Regions from separate parts of the Brucella sp. GW823-FHT04E01 genome, predicted to be linked through region 2. Evidence: riboswitches for the same ligand, from Rfam matches in the RefSeq annotation. Region 2 holds a riboswitch; the other holds the start of a gene.

Region 1 (7,759 bases), on a different contig from region 2:
GAATAGCCCCCCGGCGCGTCAGCATAACCTCAAGCCCCAGATGCTCCAGCTCACGCGCAACATAACGCACGGCTTCGTCGGTAAACCCGGTCGGGCTCGGTATGGCGAGAAGCGCCTTGAGCCGTGTTACGAGATAGTCCTGATCGATTGTGATAGCGGTCTGCATCATTCATGTGTCGCAAAACAAGACCGCAACGTCAACGTCATCTCCAGAACAGAAAACTTCGGCACCGGTGTTACGCGGCGCCGAGATGCCATCAGAAACTCCAGTCTTCATCCTCAGTCGCGACCGCCTTGCCGATGACGTAAGAAGAGCCGGAACCGGAGAAAAAGTCGTGGTTTTCGTCTGCATTCGGCGAAAGAGCGGACAGGATCGCCGGGTTGACCTTGCACGCTTCAGCCGGGAAGAGTGCCTCATAGCCGAGGTTCATGAGAGCCTTGTTGGCGTTGTAATGCAGGAATTTCTTGACGTCTTCAGTCAGGCCAACGCCATCATAGAGCGCTTCCGTGTAGCGAACCTCATTGTCGTAAAGTTCCAGCAGAAGCTCGAAGGCAAAATCCTTGATTGCCTGCTTTTGCTCTTCGTTCAAGCGTTCCAGTCCGCGCTGGAATTTGTAACCGATGTAATAGCCATGCACAGCCTCATCACGGATGATGAGCCGGATAAGATCGGCTGTATTGGTCAGCTTTGCCCGGCTCGACCAGTACATGGGCAGATAGAAGCCGGAATAGAACAGAAAGCTCTCCAGGAAAACGCTGGCGATTTTCCTTTTCAGCGGATCATCCGCGCGATACTGGTCCAGGATCAGAACGGACTTGCGCTGCAGGAATTCGTTTTCCTCGGACCAACGATAGGCATCGTCAACATCCGGCGTCAGGCACAAAGTCGAGAATATCGACGAATAGGATCGTGCATGAACCGCTTCCATGAAGGAGATGTTGGACAGCACCGCTTCTTCATGCGGCGTCGCTGCATCATCCATCAGCTTCACGGCACCGACTGCGTTCTGGATCGTATCGAGAAGTGTCAGCCCGGTGAAAACGCGGATCGTCAGTTGCTTTTCCTGCGGTTTCAGCGTTTCCCACGACTGAATATCGTTCGAAAGCGGCACCTTTTCCGGCAGCCAGAAATTGCCGGTCAGACGGTTCCAGACCTCAAGGTCTTTCTCATCTTCGATCCGGTTCCAGTTGATCGCACGCACTGCGGCGGGTTTCGGGTTCTTGGTTTTCACTTGAATATTCATTGGTCATCACCAGTGGTCAGAGGGCGCAGGAAACGCAACCCTGCACTTCCGTGCCGGAGAGCGCCATCTGGCGCAGGCGAATGTAGTAGATGGTCTTGATGCCCTTCTTCCACGCGTAGATCTGTGCGCGGTTGATATCGCGTGTCGTTGCGGTATCGCGGAAGAACAATGTCAAAGATAGGCCCTGATCGACGTGCTGTGTTGCTGCCGCGTAAGTGTCGATGATCTTTTCCGGCCCGATCTCATAGGCGTCCTGATAGTAATCGAGATTGTCATTGGTCATGAACGCTGCCGGATAGTAGACGCGACCGATCTTGCCCTCCTTGCGGATCTCAATCTTCGACACGATCGGATGAATCGAGGACGTCGAATGATTGATGTAGGAAATCGAGCCTGTCGGCGGCACGGCCTGAAGGTTCTGGTTATAAAGCCCGCCCTCCATCACCGCATTTTTCAGATCGCGCCAGTCATCCTGCGTCGGAATCGCAGTGCCAGCCTTTTCGAAAATTTCTCGAACCTTTTCCGTCGCCGGTTCCCAAAGCTGCTCGGTATATTTGTCGAAATATTCACCTGTTGCGTATTTGGATTTCTCGAAACCTTTAAAGGACTTGCCCGTTTCCACTGCAATCAGGTTCGATGCGCGGATCGCGTGATAGGTAACCGTATAGAAATAGATATTCGTGAAATCGACGCCCTCCTCCGAGCCGTAATAAATCCGCTCGCGGGCGAGATAACCATGCAGATTCATCTGGCCGAGACCGATGGCATGGCTTTCATCATTACCTCGGGCGACCGACGGCACGGAACCGATTTGGCTCATATCGGAAACTGCTGTCAGAGCGCGGATGGAGGTTTCGATGGTCTTGCCGAAATCGGAGGAGTCCATTGCCGATGCAATGTTGAGCGAACCCAGATTGCACGAAATATCCTTGCCGAGATGATCATAGGAAAGGTCTTCGCCGAAGATGCTCGCCTCACTCACCTGGAGGATTTCCGAACAGAGATTGCTCATGGTGATGCGCCCGTCAATCGGATTGGCGCGGTTCACCGTGTCCTCGAACATGATATAGGGATAACCGGACTCGAACTGGATTTCCGCCAGCACCTGAAAGAACTCGCGTGCATTGATCTTCTTCTTGGCAATACGCGCATCGTCGACCATTTCCCGATATTTTTCGGTAACTGAAATCTCGGTCAGTGGCACGCCGTAAACCCGCTCCACATCATAGGGCGAGAAGAGGTACATATCCTCGTTATTCTTTGCGAGTTCGAAGGTAATGTCTGGAATGACCACACCAAGCGACAAGGTTTTAATGCGGATTTTCTCGTCGGCGTTTTCGCGCTTCGTATCCAGAAAGCGCATGATATCCGGGTGATGGGCGTGCAAGTAAACAGCACCCGCTCCTTGTCGCGCACCCAGCTGATTGGCGTAGGAAAAGGAATCCTCAAGAAGCTTCATCACCGGAATGATACCGGATGATTGGTTCTGAATCTGCTTGATAGGTGCGCCCGCCTCGCGAATATTGGTAAGGCTCAAGGCCACCCCGCCGCCCCGCTTCGACAATTGCAACGCCGAATTGATCGAGCGCCCGATGGACTCCATATTGTCTTCAACCCGCAGCAGAAAACAGGAAACGAGCTCGCCGCGCTGCTTCTTGCCTGCATTGAGGAAAGTCGGCGTCGCAGGCTGGTAGCGGCCTGCAATGATCTCCTTCATCAGATTGCGTGCCAGCTGTTCATTGCCGCGCGCCAGCGTCAGCGCTACCATGCAGACACGGTCTTCATAGCGCTCCAGATAGCGCTTTCCATCGAAGGTTTTCAGCGTATAGCTGGTGTAATATTTGAACGCGCCGAGAAAGGTCGGAAACCGGAATTTCTTCGCATAGGCTTCGTCGAAAAGATCGCGCACGAAATTGAAGGAATACTGATCCAGTACCTCTTGCTCGTAATAGCCTTCGGTCACCAGATAATCGATCTTTTCCCGCAAGTTATGGAAAAAGACCGTGTTCTGGTTCACGTGCTGGAGGAAATATTGGCGCGCAGCCTGCCGGTCACGGTCAAGCTGGATTTTTCCCTCGTCATCGTAAAGGTTCAGCATCGCGTTGAGCGCGTGATAATCCAGCCCATCCAAAGATTTTGACGGTTTACTGCTGTTGGAAGTTACAGCTTGAGGCGCATCCTGCGCCACTGGCTGTGCCTCGCGCTCTCGGATCAAGGTCGTGTCTGCCGTGTCCAAAATCGTTCCATCCCGTTTTTGACATTGCCAATGTCCTTATCGGTTCCCAGAAGCTCGAAGCGGTAGAGATAGGGAACCTGACATTTGGCGGAGATAATGTTGCCGGCGATACAGAAAGCCTCGCCGAAATTGCTGTTTCCCGCGGCAATCACGCCGCGGATGAAAGAGCGGTTGCTCTCATCGTTGAGAAAGCGGATCACAGGCTTGGGGACAGCGCCCTTGGAGCCGCCGCCACCATATGTGGGCGTCACGATCACGAATGGCTCGCGCACCTGCAATCCGCCTGAACCGTCCATCGGGATACGGTTCGACCGCATTCCAAGCCGCTCGACAAACCGGTGTGTATTTTCCGACCGGCTGGAGAAATAGACGATCAGGCTCATGTGACCATAGCCCTCAGGCGAGAGCGCTGATCATATCGGGCCGGAAGCCCGCCCAATGGGATTCACCTGCCACAACCACCGGCACCTGGCGATAACCCATGTCTTGAACGAGATGGAAAGCATCGGCATCGGCAGAGATATCGATGACTTCATATTCGATACCCTGGCGGTCGAGGGCGCGCGTGGTGGCCGTGCACTGGACACAGGCGGGTTTGCTGTAAACGGTGACGTTCATTTTTTCCTCACTGGAGCATGTCTCCCAAAAGTGGGAACCGGTTTTGGGGTTAAGACATGCGTAAAAACAAAGAGATAGAGCATTTCCAACGGTCCGGTTTAAACTGGAATACTCTCGATAGGAGACGCAAAGAGCCGTTCGCGCATCGCAAAATGCGCGTCGAAAGACATGAGATACGGGATCGGCCAGCCGCACGAACAAGCAGCCTGACCACACAAACTATGCCTCGAAGGGAGGATCGGAACCGAAACTGAATAAACTGGACATGGACTTCACCCCGAAGCTATGAGCGGGAAGTTCGGGGCAGCAACCCGTAAGGCAACGATTTGCCACACAAGATTGCGCGCCAACCGGACACCCCGCCCGTGGACGTACTCGTTCAAGGCAGGTCTCCTGGCTCTCGGATCAACATTCTGTCCGCCTTCCCAGCCAAAGCCAGTGACGTGATGGACAGAACTCTCCGCTTACAGTTGCGGGGGCAGCTCCGGCATTGCCGCATCCATCATGGATGAAACGCACCGGATTCCCGTCTTAGCTTTCGACCCAACGAATCGAAAGAACCTAGAACACTATATATAGTAGTCGAAGTTAAAAACTCGTCAATAGATAGTTGGCCGCAAAGCGTAGAATGAACGAAGCGTTCTTTACCCAGCTGGCTTAATCGGTTTCGGTCTGAACTCCGGTTTGATAGCCTTGAGGGCCATGCGATCCACCATTGCGGGGGCAATCAGTTTCAACCAGCGCCCAAATCGCATCTGGCGGGTCATCAACACTTCACGCTTGCGAGCCTGCACGCCTTCCAGCATCAGCCGCACAGCTTCCTCGACGGGCATCATGTCATCTTCGCGCACACCACTTGTTCCCAGCACGCCGCCGCTTGCGCTGTAACCCACCTTGCGAATGTCGGTTTTGACAACGCCCGGATAGACGATGGTAATGGATATGCCGCTTGGTTCCAGTTCCGCGCGAAGCGCCTCGCAGAAACCCGAAAGAGCGAACTTCGTTCCGCTATAGGCAGTGCGCCCCGGCACACCGATCAATCCGGCAACAGAAGACACAGCCACGATCCGTCCCTTGCTAGCGGCAAGATACGGAAGTGCTGCATGAATGGGCCAGACGCTACCCCAGTAATTCAACTCCATCAGATCATGCATCCAGTTGAGATCATCTGGTTTGATCTCAGCAAAATTGGCGTGGGCCGACATGCCTGCATTCACGATCAAAGTGTCGATACGACCGAAAGCGGAAACGGTTTTACTGATAAGATCGATACAGGCTGTACGATCTTTCACATCGGTTGGTACCACGAGAACCGAACTGCCCAGTTGCCGCAACTCTGTGGCCAGATTTTCCAGCTTTTCAACATTGCGCGCAGCAAGCACCAGAGCAGCATTGGCACGGTCACGCCGGGCAATCTGCCGTGCGGTTTCAGCGCCGATACCATCCGATGCTCCTGTTATGATCGTCACGTCCATGCCCGGCCCTCCCCTGCCTATCGATCCGACGACAGGCAAGGTACAGGCAGGGCAATCAATGCGTCCAGTGGTTTAGACCTTGCGCGATAGAATAGCAGCAAGAGCGAGACCACCGATCAGCGATATGTGCTCCAGCGCCACCGTCATATCCCGGAAAGCTTCTTCTCCTTCCTTTGCCCAGAACGGGTGGGCAACAGGAATGGTCAGGATCGTAAAGACGGCAAGAGCACCACAAGCCAACCAGATTCCGCGATTGAAGATGATCATCAGCGATCCGACAATCTGCAAAAGCAGGGTTGCGCTGTTGAACAGCCAGCCCGGATGAAGACCAAAGCTTTCCATTTCCGCAGCATTGGCGCCGAAGTTGAAGAGCTTGGCCAACCCACTCGACCAGAAAATGAAGGTAAGGACCACCCGCGCCAGCAAAAGGCTGGCATGGGAATCGAGGATGTTGGCGATGAAACGCGGCATTGGTCAACCCTTTCCGCCGGTGATACGGATAACCTTGAATGCGACCGCCACGGCAACTGCTGGCGCGAGTGCGAATATCACCGACAGCCAGAGCGAGGCATTTGCCGCGCCCTCCACACCTCCCGGCACGGCAATGCCGGCAAAATTGGCAATCATCCCCGCGCAAGCCGTCCCGAAGGCTATGGCGAAGAGTTGTACGGTCGTCATTCCACCCGCTGCGAGATCCTGCTCGGTGGACGGAGCGCTCTGATAGACGCGGGTAACGAGGCTTGGCCATGCAAGACCGATCCCGAAACCGATCAGGATGAGCCCAAGGCAGACGGGCGCGAGCAGCAACCAGTTGCCGTTGCCATGGATCGGGAGAAATATGGCGAGCAGGACAAGACCGGCGAGCGCCAGAACAGGTCCGGCAACGACAAGCTTGTCGCCCCCCTTCTCCTGCCATCTGGAACTGAGGAAGGATGCCACCGTCCAGCCGATTGCCATAAGTGCCGCCAGATATCCTGCCCAGAGCGGAGACTGGCCATGCAAGTGCTGCAGCAGATAAGGCACGTATATTTCGGGCTGCATGCTGAGCATCAAAAGCGCGATCGTAAGGTAAAGAGTCCCGAGCGGCGTCGACAGGCTGAACGAGCGGCGCGGCAGGAGACGTGCCTTGGCGTCGCGCTCCACGAATGTGATGATGGCGATCATGAACATCGCCACACCCAAACCGACGACCTTCCATAGCGTTTCCTGTGACAGGCTCCCCGCTGAAACCGCAAGGACAGCGCCGGTCAAGAGGATGAGTTGAAGAATCGGAATGGAAACACGCTCGTTTTTATCCCAGCTCGAGCGTGGCAAAGTCGCGAATGCCACCACAGCGAAAAGACCCGATACCGGCAGCAATGACCAGAAAGCGGCGCGCCATGCGCCATATTCGGCAAAGATGCCGCCAATCGCCGGCCCGATCAGCGTGGCCACGCCGAACATAGCGGAAATAAGACCGATGGCCCGGCCCCACAGGCGCTCCGGCAAAACGACACGGGTGAGACCATAGGCGAGCGCGTAAAGAAATCCGCCACCGAGGCCTTGCACGCTCCGCCCCGCCAGCATGACCGGCATGTTGATGGCCAGAGACGAGATCAGTGTGCCTGCTGCGAACAGCAGGGTCGCCACGACATAAGCGCCTCTTGGACCGGCACTTTTCAGCAGCCGCGCGGTGAGCGCAGCCCCTAGAATGGAGGCAACGACGAACAAGGTCGTCGCCCAGGCATAGAAATCCATGCCGCCAATGTCCTGCACCACGCTCGGCATGACTGTAGTCGCGATATACATATTGACCGCATGGAGAGTGACCCCTCCGGCCAAAGCCAGGGCATAGAGACCATTTTTACCCCTTAGAAGCTCCCCCCAGCCAGCAGGCGCATGTCCCGCAATCCCCGCTGGTGTTGTTTCTTCGATCGAACTTTGCACTGTCGGCCTCCGTGAACTGAATTGTTGCCGACGGGTTTATAGGACCTCAACTTTGGTTGAGGTCAATAGGCTATTTCCACTGGAAACGAAGGCTTTTGACCGGTGCGAAATGTGGCATGGAACGCCGCAAGATTGCCGCTGCGAATGAGCGCAGCAGCGTCGGACAGGTTCGCCTCAGATGCAGGGAAGTCAGATAAGATTGCCGGGCTTGACCATCAATCTTCTGGGACCGGCGCCTTGCTGACCGAGGATGTCATCCG
Region 2 (7,759 bases):
TGCCGACGGGGCAAGCCGGGCGGGTGGCCATGGGGGCCGACGCCCGGATTGTTCTCGATGCCGCGCCGCAATATGTCATTCCTGCAAAGATCAGCTTTGTGGCCGATGTGGCCCAATTTACGCCGAAGACCGTAGAAACGGAGGAAGAGCGCCAGAAGCTGATGTTCCGCGTGAAGGCTAAAATCCCGCAAGAACTGCTTCAAAAATATATCCAACAGGTGAAAACCGGATTGCCGGGCATGGCCTATGTCAAGCTTGACCCCAATGCCGAATGGCCGAAGAATCTCGCGGAAACCGTGAAATGAATGGTTCTACTGTCAAAGCTGGCGCCAATGACGACAGCTTTGTCGTCCGGGCGCAAGGCGTAGGGCTGTCCTATGGGAAGACGCGTGCTCTGCGCAACGTCAACGTTGATATTCCCGTCGGCTGCATGGTCGGTCTGATCGGACCTGATGGGGTCGGGAAATCAAGCCTGTTATCGTTGGTCGCCGGAGCGCGAACGATGCAACAGGGACGCATTGAGGTTCTCGGCGGTGATATTTCGGACAAGCGTCATCTTCAGTCTGCCTATCCCCGTATCGCCTATATGCCGCAGGGACTTGGGAAGAACCTCTATCCCACGCTTTCGGTGTTCGAGAATATCGACTTTTTCGGACGGCTGTTCGGGCATAATCGAAAAGAGCGTGAGCGTCGTATCGCCGATCTTCTGGCGCGCACGGGTATGTCGGCTTTCGCCGATCGTCCGGCTGGCAAACTATCGGGCGGCATGAAGCAGAAGACCAGCCTCTGCTGTTCGCTCATCCATGATCCCGATCTACTCATACTCGATGAGCCGACGACCGGTGTCGACCCCTTATCCCGGCGCCAGTTCTGGGAGCTGATTGATGATATCCGCAAGGATCGCCCCGGAATGAGCGTCATTGTCGCGACCGCTTATATGGAAGAAGCCGAGCGTTTCGACTGGCTGGTCGCGATGAATGATGGACAGATTCTGGCGACAGGTACACCGCAGGAATTGCTGCAGCGCACCAACACTCCAAATCTTGATGCGGCCTTCATTGCGCTCCTGCCGGAGGAATTGCGGAAAGGCCATCAGGATATCGAAATTCCGCACCGCGACTTCGGTGCGGATGCTGAAATCGCGATTGAGACAGAACACGTCACCGTTCGTTTTGGCAGCTTCACTGCGGTGAATAATGTAAGTTTTCGAATTCCGCGCGGTGAAATCTTCGGTTTTCTGGGTTCCAACGGTTGCGGCAAGACCACGACCATGAAGGTTCTGACCGGGCTGTTGCCTGCCAGCGACGGAACGGCGCGACTGTTCGGGCGAGAGGTCGATCCCAAGGATATCGATATACGCCGCCATGTCGGATATATGTCGCAAGCGTTTTCGCTTTATTCGGAGTTGACTGTTCGTCAGAATTTGGAACTCCACGCCAAATTGTTCGATATGGCGCCGGATCTGACCGAACGCCGTATCAAGGAATTGACCGAACGCTTTGATCTCATTGAGGTCATGGATTCCTTACCCGATGCCTTGCCGCTCGGTATCCGCCAGCGCCTGTCACTGGCTGTGGCTTTGATCCATTCACCTGATATTCTCATTCTCGATGAGCCGACATCGGGTGTGGACCCGGTCGCTCGTGATGCTTTCTGGCAAATCCTCGCTGATCTGTCGCGCAAGGACAATGTGACGATTTTCGTCTCTACCCATTTCATGAACGAAGCGGAGCTTTGCGACCGGATTTCGCTGATGCATGCGGGCAAGGTGCTGATCAGCGATACGCCGAAGGCGATTACCAAGAGTCGCAATGCTGAAACTCTGGAAGAAGCCTTCGTCGCATATCTGCAGGACGCTATTGGCGAGACAGAACAGTCAGCGCCATTGCCGGTAGCTATTTCAGATCAAATGGGAGAGGCAGGTGAAGCACATCCAAAGAAGGCTCCAGGCTGGTGGCCGGACCTGCGGCGAATGCTGGCGTACACACGACGTGAGGCTTTGGAACTGAAGCGTGATCCGATCCGCGCAACGCTGGCTATTCTGGGTAGCGTTATCCTGATGTTCGTTATTGGTTACGGTATTAACCTGGATGTCGAGGATTTGAAGTTTGCCGTGCTTGATCGTGACGATACGACGATCAGCCGCGATTACACGCAGCAGATTGCAGGCTCGCGATATTTTTCTGAACAGGTTCCCATAACCGATTATGACGATCTGGACCGACGAATGCGCGATGGCGAGATCAGTCTGGCTATCGAGATACCACCAAATTTCGGCGCAAATGTCATGCGCGGCCGCCCGGTGGAAGTTGCTGCCTGGATTGACGGTGCGATGCCCACTCGTGCCGAGACGATCAAAGGCTATGTTCAAGGCATGCACGCCAACTGGCTGACGCAAAAAGCCCGTGAGCTTTATGGCAATGCGGCGAATGTTGGCAGTTTCAATCTGGAGATACGCTACCGCTATAATCCGGATGTGCAAAGCCTCGTAGCTATGGTGCCGGCGGTGATTCCATTGCTGCTGCTCATGATCCCTTCGATGCTGGCGGTATTGAGCGTAGTTCGGGAAAAGGAACTGGGGTCGATCATCAATTTTTACGTGACGCCGGTGACGAAATTCGAGTTTCTGTTTGGCAAGCAGTTACCCTATATCGGGCTGGCATTTTTGAATTTCCTGATGCTGACAGCCTTTGCGGTGTTTATTTTCCAGGTGCCGTTCACAGGGAGTTTTCCGACTTATGCGCTGGCGGCGCTGCTCTATGTCACAATTGCGACCGGCATGGGGTTGGTGCTGTCCACCTTCATGAACAGCCAGATTGCAGCGATCTTCGGAACGGCACTTCTGACACTCATTCCGGCTGTGCAATATTCCGGTATCATTGACCCCGTATCGTCGCTGCAAGGTGCGGGCGCGTTCATCGGTAAAATCTATCCCGCGACTTATTTTGTGACCATTTCTCGCGGGGTTTTCTCCAAGGCACTGGGTTTTGCCGATCTGGCAGGTTCGTTTTTGCCGTTGTTGATCGCGGTGCCGGTTCTCATGGCGCTCGCTATCGTTCTTCTCAAGAAACAGGCGAGCTAAGATGCGGATATCTAACATATTCCAGCTTGGCGTGAAGGAACTGCGTGGTTTGGCTCGCGATCCGATGCTGCTGATCCTGATTGTCTATGCCTTTACGCTTGCGATCTATACGGCATCGAAAGCAATGCCCGAAACCCTCAACAATGCGGCGATAGCGATTGTCGACGAAGATCAGTCGCCGGTTTCGAGCCGGATCACGACGGCATTTTATCCGCCATATTTCGTGCCTCCGAAGCTGATTTCATCCTATGAAATGGATGTCCGGATGGATGAGGGGCTTGATACTTTCGCTCTGAATATACCGCCGAATTTCCAGCGTGATCTTCTGGCGGGTCGTTCGCCGACAATTCAGCTCAATGTCGATGCAACCCGAATGAGCCAGGCCTTTACGGGTGGCGGCTATGTGCAGTCGATTGTGTCGAGTGAGGTGGGCGAGTTTCTAAATCGCTATCGCGGTGGCGCACAAACGCCGGTTGAACTCAATCTCAGAGCGAGATTCAATCAGGATTTGAACAAGGGCTGGTTCGGCGCGATCAACAATGTGATTTCATCGGTTACGATGTTATCGATCATCCTGACGGGCGCGGCGCTCATTCGGGAACGCGAACACGGAACCATAGAACATCTATTGGTTATGCCCGTGACGCCGGTTGAAATCATGGTCAGCAAGATTTGGTCCATGGGGCTGGTCGTGCTGGTTGCCTCGGCATTTGCATTGGTTTTCGTGGTGCAGGGGCTGCTTGCCGTTCCTATCTATGGGTCGGTGTCGCTGTTTCTCGTTGGTGCAGCGCTCCAGCTTTTTGCGACGACCAGCCTTGGCATCTTTCTGGCAACTGCGGCTGGTTCGATGCCGCAGTTCGGAATGCTGCTCATGCTGGTGCTTCTGCCTTTGCAGGTGCTTTCGGGAGGGACAACACCTCGCGAAAGCATGCCTGAAATCATCCAGACAATCATGCTGGCAGCGCCGAATACGCATTTCGTCATATTGGCCCAATCGATCCTGTTTCGCGGAGCAGGGCTCGGTGTCGTCTGGCCGCAATTTCTGGCGCTGATCGTCATTGGCTCTGTGCTGTTCTACTTCGCGCTTCAGCGTTTCCGTGCGTTCCTGCGATAGGAAAATTCTTTAAAATCAGGAGGCTGAATCCATTCCTTGCCAATGTGATTCAGTTTTCTGTGCCGGATTGTGCTTTAGCGGAGTTGCGAATCCTTAACCATGTTGCTATCGCAATTCTCAGGAAACGGTTCCGCTGTTCAGGCGGATGAAAAGGGAACACGGTGAAGCCATTCTGGTTGATGCCGCGACTGCCCCCGCAACTGTAACCGGAGAGCTATCCTCCACAGCCGTGTGAGCGGTAAAAGCCACTGAAAGCATTAGGTGCGATCGGGAAGGCGGAGGGGAAGCGAAGACCCGGAAGTCAGGAGACCTGCCGTATCCGGTCACCCATGCATGGATACGGGGTGTGTCCAGGCGCGGCTGTCCGTGGCGGTGACATTGTTGAAATGTTGCCGTCGGGAAGAAGGGCCTTCAGTGCCACGATCACTTCAACCTGCGGTGCGAGGAAAAGCCGGTATCGTTCTTCGGTTCGGCGGGTTGAGGGAAAAATGCATCTTTTGAAATCATCTGTTTTATTGGTATCGGCCAGCGTTCTTGCGCTGCCGTCCACGACGCTTGCTCAAAGTCTGCCGAACGGTGCTGACAGTGTCGTCCTCGATACAATCGTGGTTACGCCATTGCGCCGCGCGTCTTCGCTGCAGCGCTCGACCTCATCTGTAACGGTTATCGATTCAGCGGATATCGAACGGTCGGCTGCTCCCGATCTCCAATCGTTGCTGAAGTCCTATAGCGGTATCTCCATAAAGACGAACGGCGGGCAGGGCTCGTCGTCGGACATTTACATGCGTGGCATGTCTTCCAAGCAGACGGTTGTTCTCATCAATGGTGTGCGCACAGCGTCGGCGACAACCGGAGCAACTGCGCTTGCGAACATTCCTCTGAGTTCCATCGACCGTGTTGAAATTGCCAAGGGTTCTCATTCTGCGCAATACGGTGCCGATGCCATGGGCGGGGTGATCAATATCATCACCAAGCAAGGCGGAGCCTGCGGTGAGCGCTCGTGGTGCGGCAGTCTTTCTACCGGTGTCAGCCATCCATGGGGTGGATATGCTTCCGGGACCATACAGGGAAGAAGCAACGACGGTGTCGACTATGCCTTTGGTGCGGCCATAACCGGCACGCAAGGATATGACTTCACCACATCGGATGCCTATGGCCATGAACCAGATCGCGATGGATTCTTGCAGGGCTCGTTCAACTTTGCCCTGTCGAAGGATTTCGACTGGGGTAAAATTTATGCGGACGGTCTCCTCAGCCGAGGGCGCAATCAGTATGATGCCAAGGCACCGTCACCGAACCAGGCCGATAGTACCGCATTTACGGGCAAGATCGGAACACGCATTGATCATACGGCGGATTGGTCATCCACGCTGGAATTCAGCACCGGTATCGACAACAGCCGTAACTTCCGAAAAGACGTGAGCGGTTCGGACCGGTTTGAAACCAAGCGTTATGGCGTTTTTGCCTCGACCGAGAAGAGTTTCGACACCGGCACGGTTAACCACACCGTGACCGCCGGTGTGGAAGCCTATCGCGAGGAGATCAACACCACCGTTGCTTATGATGAAACCAGCCGCGATCTGGCTGCTGTATTTGGTCAGTATTCGCTGGAGTATGAGGCGCTGCGCTTCGATGGCGGGCTGCGTTACGACCATAATGGGCAGTTCGGCGATGTCGTGACCTACAATCTCGGTACGAGTTATGAAGTTCTGCCGGACCTTGTTTTGCGGTCATCCTATGCCACGGGTTTTCGGGCGCCGACTTTCAACGAGCTTTATTATCCGGGCTTCGCCAATCCTGATTTGCAGCCGGAAAAGTCCCGATCATATGAAATCGGCTTGAACTGGCAGGCTACGGCTTCGACAAGCCTTGATATGGCTTTCTACCAGACATGGTTGCGCGATGCGATCATGAGCACCGCACCATCCTATCTGCCTTATAATGTTGCCAGCGCGAAGGTTACGGGTTTCGAAGCCACATTGGCGCATCGTTTTGATGATCGCTGGGGCGTCAAAGGTTCTATCGACCTGAAGCAGCCAATCGATGACGATACGGATAAGGATCTTCCTTATCGCGAACGTTTCAAGGCTGCGGCTGAGGTCAATTTCACGCCGATTGAAAAGCTCGATCTGACCGCAAGGCTGATCTATGGCGGTTCGCGTTATGCAGATGCTGCAAATAGCAAGAAACTCGGAGATTATGTGACGGCTGATTTTGTGGCGCTCTATTCCATCGACAAGCAATCGCAGTTGAAGTTCTCGGTCGAGAATATTTTTGACAAGGACTATCAGACCAGCTCTGGCTATATTGCACCGGGACGCACGATCAATCTCGGATTGACCCGGAATTTCTGAGGCTGAACAGAGAATGAAAAGGGCATCCGCAAAATGGATCACCAGCTTCTGCCTCGCGGCGGGGCTGGCCCTATTCGTTCGAAATTCGGCAGACGCGGGGGACATTCCCCATCACGTCGTTTCCATTAATGTATGCACCGATCAGCTGGCATTGTTGCTGGCTAATGAGGGCCAGTTGCGATCGGTTTCTTACTTGTCGCAGGACCCGGAACTATCCGTCATGGCTGTGAAAGCCTGGGAGCTTCCGGTCAACCATGCGCAGGCAGAAGAAGTCTTTCTGATGAAACCTGATCTCGTGCTGGCGGGCACATTCTCGTCGAGAGCAACGGTTGAGCTGTTGCGCAGACTGGGTATCCGTGTGGAAGAGTTCGCGCCCGCCCGCACGTTCGGCGATATAGAAGATCATCTGCGTCGCATGGGTGAGGTGCTTGGAAGACAGGCGGAAGCCGACCGGGAAATCGACAAAATGAAAACCGCTCTGGCGGCAATCCAACCTCCGACCCGTCGCAAGACAGTCGCGCTTTATTATGCCAACAGTTACACATCCGGTCGGGGAACGCTGGTCGATGAGGCTGTGCGTCTTGCCGGACTTGATAATCTGGCCGACAAGGCGGGGGTCAGCGGTTCAGCTCTGCTGCCGCTGGAAAAGCTGGTGCTCGAGAAGCCGGATATTCTGGTGCGTAGTTCAAGAGATCGCGCGCCTGCGCTGGCTTTCGAGAATTTCGAACATCCGGCGTTGCGAGTGCTTGAAAAACAGGCGAGGGCGGTGACGATAGCGGATAATCTGACGGTTTGCGGTGGGCCATTCAGCGTCGAAGCTGTGGCAGAACTTGCGGAGGCGGCGCGTGACTGAACGGAACCGCTTCTATCTTCTGCTCGTCGGACTGGCCATGCTTGTGGCTTTGCTTTTCATCGTTTCGTTGCTGACGGGGCCTGCTGCGATCGGTATGACCGACAGCCTCAGGGCGCTTTTCGGCGATGACAGCGAGATGATCGTACTGGTCATGCGCGAAATCCGCCTGCCGCGGGCACTGCTCGCGCTCCTCATCGGCGCTTCTCTTGGTTTGTCCGGTGCTGCCTTGCAGGGTTACCTGCGCAATCCACTTGCGGAACCCGGCCTGCTTGGTGTGAGTGCATCCGCGTCATTCGGTGCTGTTATTGCTATTTATAGCGGTCTCTCGCTTCTGTTCCCGCTGGCTTTGCCGCTCC

What was found. A riboswitch is a leader RNA that binds a small molecule or an ion and turns the genes downstream of it on or off. The one in region 2 is predicted to bind cobalamin.
Positions count from the first base shown of each region.
Region 1: linked by a shared signal. The riboswitch ahead of nrdH (glutaredoxin-like protein NrdH) and the one ahead of AC1RHM_RS03175 (TonB-dependent receptor domain-containing protein) in region 2 are both predicted to bind cobalamin.

Region 1 is NZ_JBXAIK010000002.1:856,340-864,098, reverse strand. It holds gene AC1RHM_RS09420 (osmoprotectant NAGGN system M42 family peptidase) at 1-166, opposite strand, end outside; gene nrdF (class 1b ribonucleoside-diphosphate reductase subunit beta) at 258-1,244, opposite strand; gene nrdE (class 1b ribonucleoside-diphosphate reductase subunit alpha) at 1,261-3,480, opposite strand; gene nrdI (class Ib ribonucleoside-diphosphate reductase assembly flavoprotein NrdI) at 3,456-3,863, opposite strand; gene nrdH (glutaredoxin-like protein NrdH) at 3,877-4,098, opposite strand; cobalamin riboswitch at 4,465-4,678, opposite strand; gene AC1RHM_RS09395 (SDR family oxidoreductase) at 4,743-5,573, opposite strand; gene AC1RHM_RS09390 (DoxX family protein) at 5,646-6,044, opposite strand; gene AC1RHM_RS09385 (MFS transporter) at 6,048-7,499, opposite strand; gene soxR (redox-sensitive transcriptional activator SoxR) at 7,689-7,759, opposite strand, start outside.
Region 2 is NZ_JBXAIK010000001.1:618,638-626,396, reverse strand. It holds gene AC1RHM_RS03190 (HlyD family secretion protein) at 1-305, shown strand, start outside; gene rbbA (ribosome-associated ATPase/putative transporter RbbA) at 302-3,082, shown strand; gene AC1RHM_RS03180 (ABC transporter permease) at 3,084-4,196, shown strand; cobalamin riboswitch at 4,305-4,528, shown strand; gene AC1RHM_RS03175 (TonB-dependent receptor domain-containing protein) at 4,685-6,550, shown strand; gene AC1RHM_RS03170 (ABC transporter substrate-binding protein) at 6,564-7,403, shown strand; gene AC1RHM_RS03165 (FecCD family ABC transporter permease) at 7,396-7,759, shown strand, end outside.